Regions from separate parts of the Pseudomonas sp. P9_2 genome, predicted to be linked through region 1. Evidence: riboswitches for the same ligand, from Rfam matches in the RefSeq annotation. Region 1 holds a riboswitch; each other region holds the start of a gene.
What was found. A riboswitch is a leader RNA that binds a small molecule or an ion and turns the genes downstream of it on or off. The one in region 1 is predicted to bind cobalamin.

Region 1 (2,317 bases):
CATACCCAGCCTGTGCCTTAACCAACTCAGTCTTTGTAAGGCTTGCGCCGATCCCGCAAAAGCGCCTGCAATATGATGTCATATTCAATACGGAACGGTCGCGCAGAACGACACCACGCAGCAGTGCTCATTTCATACAGACACTCCTGCCATTTCGCAATTAGCGAAGTGTTTTTGAAATGTGGCGAATTTTAATCCATTGGCTTCAGGAATGAATCATGCTGATATCGACTTCTAACGCGCCCACTCCCTTCGCTCTTTTTAACGATACAGGTGCAATCAATAACAAACCGCGAGTCAGTACTGACGCTGTTGAGCGTGCGCCGCAGAGTTCCCTGGCCAGCCCTCCGGCCGCACTGAACAATCATAGTAATCTGCCGCGATTCAAACGATCAGAGCCGCTTTTGAGCAGCCTTGTGGAACAGCCCACCAGCGCCCGCCCTAAGGTAGTCCATTACCAACAGGACGCTGTGATGAATAAGATAAAGCAGCACTTTCGTGAGTACGCCGCAGGCGAAAATGACCGTTTTGTAAACGTTAACGAATTGAAAGAAGCGGCAGGTCAGGTGCCAAGCACCAGAACTTTTTCCGCCGAGGCAACCTTGTATGCCAAGATACTCCTGCAAAACCCTCGGGCACTTCGTGAGCTAGATATCGGTATTGGTGACAATGGCAGGCCCGGCGCAGAAGATGGAAGATTCGATATTGCAAACATCAATCACATGCTAACAAAGCCCACTTTCATGGGGCAGCACCATACCGTTTTGCTGCGTTATAGACCCAACTAATTAATCTGGTCAAGTTACACAGTCGGCGATGTTTGACACTTGATCGCAAGGCTTCGACAGGCAAGGGGTGTTCGTCAAGACGCATCAATTTGACGTACATCACTGCGTCATGCTCTCCTACACATCTTGTTTCGGGTGCCCTTCACAGGGTGAAACGGGAAACCGGTGAGTCGATGCGTCGACGAGTCCGGTGCTGCCCCCGCAACGGTAAGCGAGCGAAGTGTCACAGCCACTGTGCAAATGCATGGGAAGGCGACGCTTTCAGGACGTTCAAAAGTCCCCTCGCAAGCCCGGAGACCGGCCCGAAAAAATCAGATAACAAACCCGCGGTGGGCGGGCGCTGTTCAGAACCCTGCGAGCCTGGCTCGCGGGGTTTTCATGCGCTCGTTTCACCCTGACACCTGAAAGGGACGCGCCATGTCGATCATCAGCAGCACTTCGCCCTCCGCCAGCAGCACTGCCACCTTGAGCCAACGCCTGACCGCCGCCATCGGTGCGTCAATCCTTGGCGCGTGCCTGGTGTATTTCGCCGGTTTCTCCCATATCGAAGCCGTGCACAACGCGGCCCACGATACCCGCCATAGCGCCGCGTTCCCGTGCCACTGAGACCTGCCGACATGATCAAGCGTATTGCCCAAACTGCAGGGTTCACCGGCCTGTTGGCCGCCCTGCTGCTGACCCTGCTGCAAAGCTTGTGGGTCGCGCCGTTGATTTTGCAGGCGGAGACCTTTGAAAAGGCTCCAGCTGTTGCCGAAGTCACCCATGAACATGCTGCTGGCGCCGCTGCCCACACCCACGACGCCGAAGCCTGGGAGCCGGAAAATGGCTGGCAGCGCGTGCTGTCGACCACCGGTGGCAACCTGGTCGTTGCGGTCGGGTTTGCGCTGATGCTGGCCGGCCTGTACACCCTGCGCGCACCAACCCGTACAGCTCAAGGGCTACTGTGGGGCCTGGCCGGTTACGCGACATTCGTACTTGCGCCGACCTTGGGCCTGCCGCCTGAACTGCCGGGCACCGCCGCCGCTGATCTGGCGCAACGGCAGATCTGGTGGATCGGCACTGCCGCGTCTACCGCTGCCGGCATTGCTTTGCTGGTGTTCGGTCGCGGCTGGTTGCTCAAAGTGCTGGGCGTGGCGATCGTCGCCGTACCCCACGTGATTGGCGCCCCACAGCCGGAAGTCCACTCCATGCTGGCCCCGGAGGCCCTCGAAGCCCAGTTCAAGATCGCATCGCAGTTGACCAATGTGGCGTTCTGGCTGGCCCTTGGTCTGATCAGTGCCTGGCTGTTCCGCCGTAACCGCGACGAACACTACTCGGCATGACCCTCGTCGTCGGCCTGGGTTGCCAGCGGGGTTGTGATGTCCGAACCCTGCTGGAACTCCTTGATAGCGCCCTCGCCGAAGGCGGCATTGAACGCCAACGCATTACCGCGCTGGCGAGCATTGATCGCAAACAGGCTGAGCCGGGGTTGGTGGCCCTGGCCCAATTGTTGAGCCTGCCCTTGCAGTGTTTCAGCGCCGAACAACTGG
Region 2 (2,317 bases), 1.0 Mb from region 1:
CCGGTGGCGCGATCAACTTCCCAGATGGCCGCGCGGCCTTGTTCGGCGTCCAGGCCATTTTCACCGACGTTGCTGTTGGAGCCGACGCTCACATACAACTTGCTGCCATCCTTGCTGGCCACCACATTTTTCGTCCAGTGGTGGTTCAAGGGGCCACCTGGCAACTCCACGACTGTTGTGCCTGGGGATGTGATTGCGGTTTCACCTGGCTGATAAGGAAAACGCAGCAACTTGTCCGAGTCCGCCACGTACAGGTCGTTGCCCACCAGTGTCATGCCAAACGGCGAATTCAGATTTTGCAGAAATACCGTACGCGTTTCGGCCACGCCGTCATGATCGGCATCGCGCAACAACGTAATGCGGTTCGGGCTCGGCACACCGGCACCGGCGCGGCCCATGACTTTTTCCATCACCCAACCCCGCACGCCTTTGGTGTCGTCTGGCTTGGGTGGCGCATTGGTCTCGGCCACCAACACGTCGCCGTTGGGCAGTACGTAGAGCCAGCGTGGATGCTCCAGGCCCTCGGCGAATGCGGCCACTTGGGTGCCGGCGGCAGCCGTTGGCTTGGCGCCTTCAGGCCAACCGATCGCCGGGGCGATGTTGACGGTGGGAATCAGCGTCTTGTTCGGCTCCGGCAGTTTGGGCGAGGGCCCGGTGCCATCGGAGACTTGCAAGGTGGAGCTTTCGCCGCAGGCGGCGAGGCTGCCGGTGAGCATGATCAGTAAGGCCAGTCGGGTTTTAGGCATGGTTTTCTCCTTGATACCTGTAAGGGTAGAGAAGCACGCTGTACGGATGGTTCAAGTACAAGGCCAGCTTTAATTGACGCTCCACCCCCAACCCACTAACCTTCGCGGCTTGTTCCAGGTGCTCTGTGGCGTGCGCGTCGACAGGGTGAAACAGGGAAGCCGGTGAGCGAGCGCACTTGTACACAGTGCTGCCGCGATTCCGGCGCTGCCCCCGCAACGGTAAATGAGTCAAGACGGTGCTGTTTGCCACTGTATCGCCCGCGATATGGGAAGGCGCGCCCTCGGCTGCTTCGACAAGACGCGCCACTCATGAGTCCGGAGACCGGCCTTGAACATTCAACAGCATCACGGTGGGCGATGCTTGGCTGTCTGTTTTTTCTTTTTCCTGCCCGCCGTTTTTGTCCAGCCCCAACGGAGAGCTGCCATGACCGATTCCCCCGACCGCGACGAACGCCACCTGGCGCGCATGTTGCGCAAAAAAGCCGTGATCGACGAGCGCATCGCCAATTCGCCGAATGAGTGCGGCTTGTTGCTGGTATTGACCGGCAACGGCAAAGGCAAGAGCAGTTCGGCCTTCGGCATGTTGGCCCGCGCCATGGGCCACGGCATGCAGTGCGGTGTGGTGCAGTTCATCAAGGGCCGCAACAGCACAGGCGAAGAGCTGTTCTTCCGGCGCTTCCCCGAGCAAGTTCGCTTCCACGTCATGGGCGAAGGCTTCACCTGGGAAACCCAGGATCGTCAACGCGATATCGCCGCCGCCGAAGCAGCCTGGGCGGTGTCGCGGGCAATGCTCAATGACCCTTCCATTGGCCTGGTGGTGCTGGATGAACTGAACATCGCTCTCAAGCACGGCTACCTCGACCTGGACCAGGTGCTAAGCGACCTGCAAGCCCGCCCGCCGATGCAGCATGTGGTGGTCACTGGCCGTGGTGCCAAGCCTGAATTGATCGAAATGGGCGACACCGTCACCGAAATGGGCATGCTCAAGCACGCGTTCCAGGCCGGTATCAAGGCACAGAAGGGCGTTGAACTTTGAATCAGCCCCGCCAATGCCCAGCCGTCTTGATCGCCGCTCCGGCGTCCGGCCAAGGCAAAACCACGGTCACCGCTGCGCTGGCCCGTTTGCATCGCAACCTGGGGCGCAAGGTGCGCGTGTTCAAATGCGGGCCGGACTTTCTCGACCCGATGATCCACGAGCGTGCCAGCGGTGCGCCGGTGTATCAATTGGACATGTGGATGGTGGGCGAGCAGGAAAGTCGTCGTCTGCTGTGGGAAGCGGCCGGGGAGGCCGACTTGATCCTGATCGAAGGCGTGATGGGGCTGTTCGACGGCACCCCCTCCAGCGCCGACCTGGCGCGGCACTTCGGCGTGCCAGTGCTGGGGGTGATCGACGGGACTGCCATGGCCCAGACCTTTGGTGCCCTGGCCCTGGGCCTGGCGCGCTATCAGCCCGACCTGCCGTTCGCCGGCGTGCTGGCCAACCGTGTCGGCACCTTGCGCCATGCCCAGTTGCTCGAAGGCAGCCTCACCGAGGGCTTGCGTTGGTACGGCGCGTTATCCCGCGAGACCGG
Region 3 (2,317 bases), 750 kb from region 1:
ATCGGCCAGCGGGTTACGCAGCAGCGATTGCAGGATCACGCCGCACGTTGCCAACCCTGCGCCGCAGGCTGCGGCCACCAGGGCCCGGGTGAGCCGATAGTTCCACACCACGCCTTCGTCGATGGGGTCCAGCACGAAGCCCGCGCCCCAGAGTTTATTGGCGAGCACCTGCAGCACCACCTGCGGTTCGATGGCGGTTTCACCGATGGCGACGCCAGCGAGCAGGGCGAGCAGCAGCAACGCCAGGGCGAGTAGGCTGCGCATCATTGGCCCAGGTCGTAGCCGTCGATGGCGGCGGCCAGTTGTTCAAGGCCTTCGAAGGTGCGCAGGCTCGCCTGCAACGCCAGGGCGTCGAGGATGATGATACGGTTGTTCTTGACCGCGTCCATGTTGCGGGTCACGGGGTCGCTGCGCAGGAAGGCGAGTTTCTTTTCATGGTCGTCGGCCGGGTAGCGGCGGCGGTCCATGCGAGCGATCACCAGGAAGGTGGGGTTGGCCTTGGCGATGGTTTCCCAGCCCACGGCGGGCCACTCTTCATCGGACTGCACGACGTTACGCAGGCCTAGGGTTTGCAGCATGAATTGCGGCACGCCCTTATGGCCGGCTACGTAAGGGTCGCTGGCCATTTCGGCGCTGGAGAACCACACCAGTGCGCTGGCCTGCTTCAAGCCTTTGCCCTGCGCCGTAGCGACGGATTTGGCCAGGCGCGCCTTGAGTTCGTCGGCCAGTTGTTGGCCGCGATCCTGTACGTCGAATATCTGTGCCAGTTGCTGGAGGCTCTGGTAGATCGTCTCGATGCGAAAGGGCTCCAACCGGGTGCCATCGGCGCCCACCAGGTTGTCCTTGCCTTCGCAGTCGGACGGCAACAGGTAGGTGGGGATCTTCAGTTCATGAAACTGCTCACGGGTGCCGACCACGCCTTGGGGGCCCACCACCCATTCCAGCTCGGCGGCCACCAGTTGCGGGCGCTTGGCGAGTACGGCTTCGAAGCTTGGCTCGTTGTTGGCCAGGCGCTCGATGCGGTCGTCCTGGGCCTTGTACTGCGCCGCCACGTTGTTGAACCACAGCGAAGTGCCGACCACCTTGTCGCCCACGCCCAGGGCGTAGAGCATCTCGGTGGCAGCCTGGCCGATGGTCACGCTGCGGGCGGGGGCGTGCTGGAAGGTCAGGGTGCTGCCGCAGTTTTGCACGGTCAACGGGTACTGAGTGGGCGCGGCTTGCGCCAGGGCACACATACCCAAGCCTGCGATCAGGGCGGTAACGCGTGGCAGCATGAGGCGATCTCCTTGTGAACCGTAGGTGCAGCAGGGGAGGTACGGCTCGGAAATACGCCCATGGACGCTGCTGATGGGCAGGGCCAGGATGTCCTTCCCGGACACCCCGCCGGTTAGTGAATTAGCTGGGCCGGCAGGTCTCCTGACTGATGCGTCGTCGCCTTGCTCCCGCCTTCCCGGACGCGGTCCAGTGGCAGTGGGGAGCAGGCTCGGCATCTACAGTTGCGGGGGCAGTTTCGGTTCACGTCGCGTGCGGCGTTTCGAATTCCCTGTTAGTCCCATACGGGAACCGGCGGCGATATGGTAAGCGATCACACCCTGTAGGCGCGAATCAGAGTCGAATATCTTGCGGCCCGCGGATCAGCGCTTCGATCCGGGTGCCTGTGGCGCGCTCTTCGTTGCTGAACCCGTCGTAGTCGGCCAGGTTGGCGAAGCGGATGCCGGTCAGTTGTTCGATCGCAATCACACTGCGCTGGTAGGTGCGAAGCGGGCCGAATACCAGGTCGAGTTGGCCCAGCTCGCGGCTTTGGTCAATCATGTAGGCGCTGGCGGACGGTTTGCCATCGTCGCTGAGGTAGGCCACTACTTTCCAGAACGCCCTGGGGATTTTTACGCCACGGTAAAGTCGGTCGTCATCGGCGAACACTGGCCCGGTAAATACCGTGGCGCGGGCTTTCCAGCGCTGGGTGTTGTCGAGAATGTAGTCTTCGAGTTCCAGCCAGGTCTTCTGGTTGAAGCCGCTCATCTGGGGCGAGCAGTTGGTGAAGTGAAAGGTGTCGAAGTTGGCGGTGTTCGCCTCGTCGCCCCAGTTGGGGTCCTGGCGCCGTACCAGGTGGCCGCGGTCCAGGCCATTGCCGGCATAGAGGTCTTCACCTGCTTGGGCGTCCAGAGGCAGGCGGCCATCGTAGGCCCAGGCGTCGTTGCTGCGCGTGATGTCCACATGCTTGGCGCCGTCGATATTGACCCCCACGTAGAGCGCCAATCGCCGGGAGCGCGACATGGTGATGGAGAAATGCGTGTAGTCCAGACGCTTGGGTTGCACG

Region 2: another riboswitch for cobalamin. It lies ahead of cobO (cob(I)yrinic acid a,c-diamide adenosyltransferase); the one in region 1 lies ahead of QMK52_RS19885 (CbtB domain-containing protein).
Region 3: another riboswitch for cobalamin. It lies ahead of QMK52_RS16550 (ABC transporter substrate-binding protein); the one in region 1 lies ahead of QMK52_RS19885 (CbtB domain-containing protein).

The regions. Positions count from the first base shown of each region.
Region 1 covers NZ_CP125376.1:4,452,282-4,454,598, reverse strand. Annotated here, with positions in the region: gene QMK52_RS19890 (hypothetical protein) at 219-788, shown strand; cobalamin riboswitch at 905-1,109, shown strand; gene QMK52_RS19885 (CbtB domain-containing protein) at 1,206-1,394, shown strand; gene QMK52_RS19880 (CbtA family protein) at 1,406-2,110, shown strand; gene QMK52_RS19875 (cobalamin biosynthesis protein) at 2,107-2,317, shown strand, end outside.
Region 2 covers NZ_CP125376.1:3,416,547-3,418,863, forward strand. Annotated here, with positions in the region: gene QMK52_RS15315 (PQQ-dependent sugar dehydrogenase) at 1-746, opposite strand, end outside; cobalamin riboswitch at 846-1,092, shown strand; gene cobO (cob(I)yrinic acid a,c-diamide adenosyltransferase) at 1,171-1,782, shown strand; gene QMK52_RS15325 (cobyrinate a,c-diamide synthase) at 1,779-2,317, shown strand, end outside.
Region 3 covers NZ_CP125376.1:3,698,929-3,701,245, forward strand. Annotated here, with positions in the region: gene QMK52_RS16545 (FecCD family ABC transporter permease) at 1-267, opposite strand, end outside; gene QMK52_RS16550 (ABC transporter substrate-binding protein) at 264-1,274, opposite strand; cobalamin riboswitch at 1,389-1,583, opposite strand; gene QMK52_RS16555 (DNA/RNA non-specific endonuclease) at 1,606-2,317, opposite strand, start outside.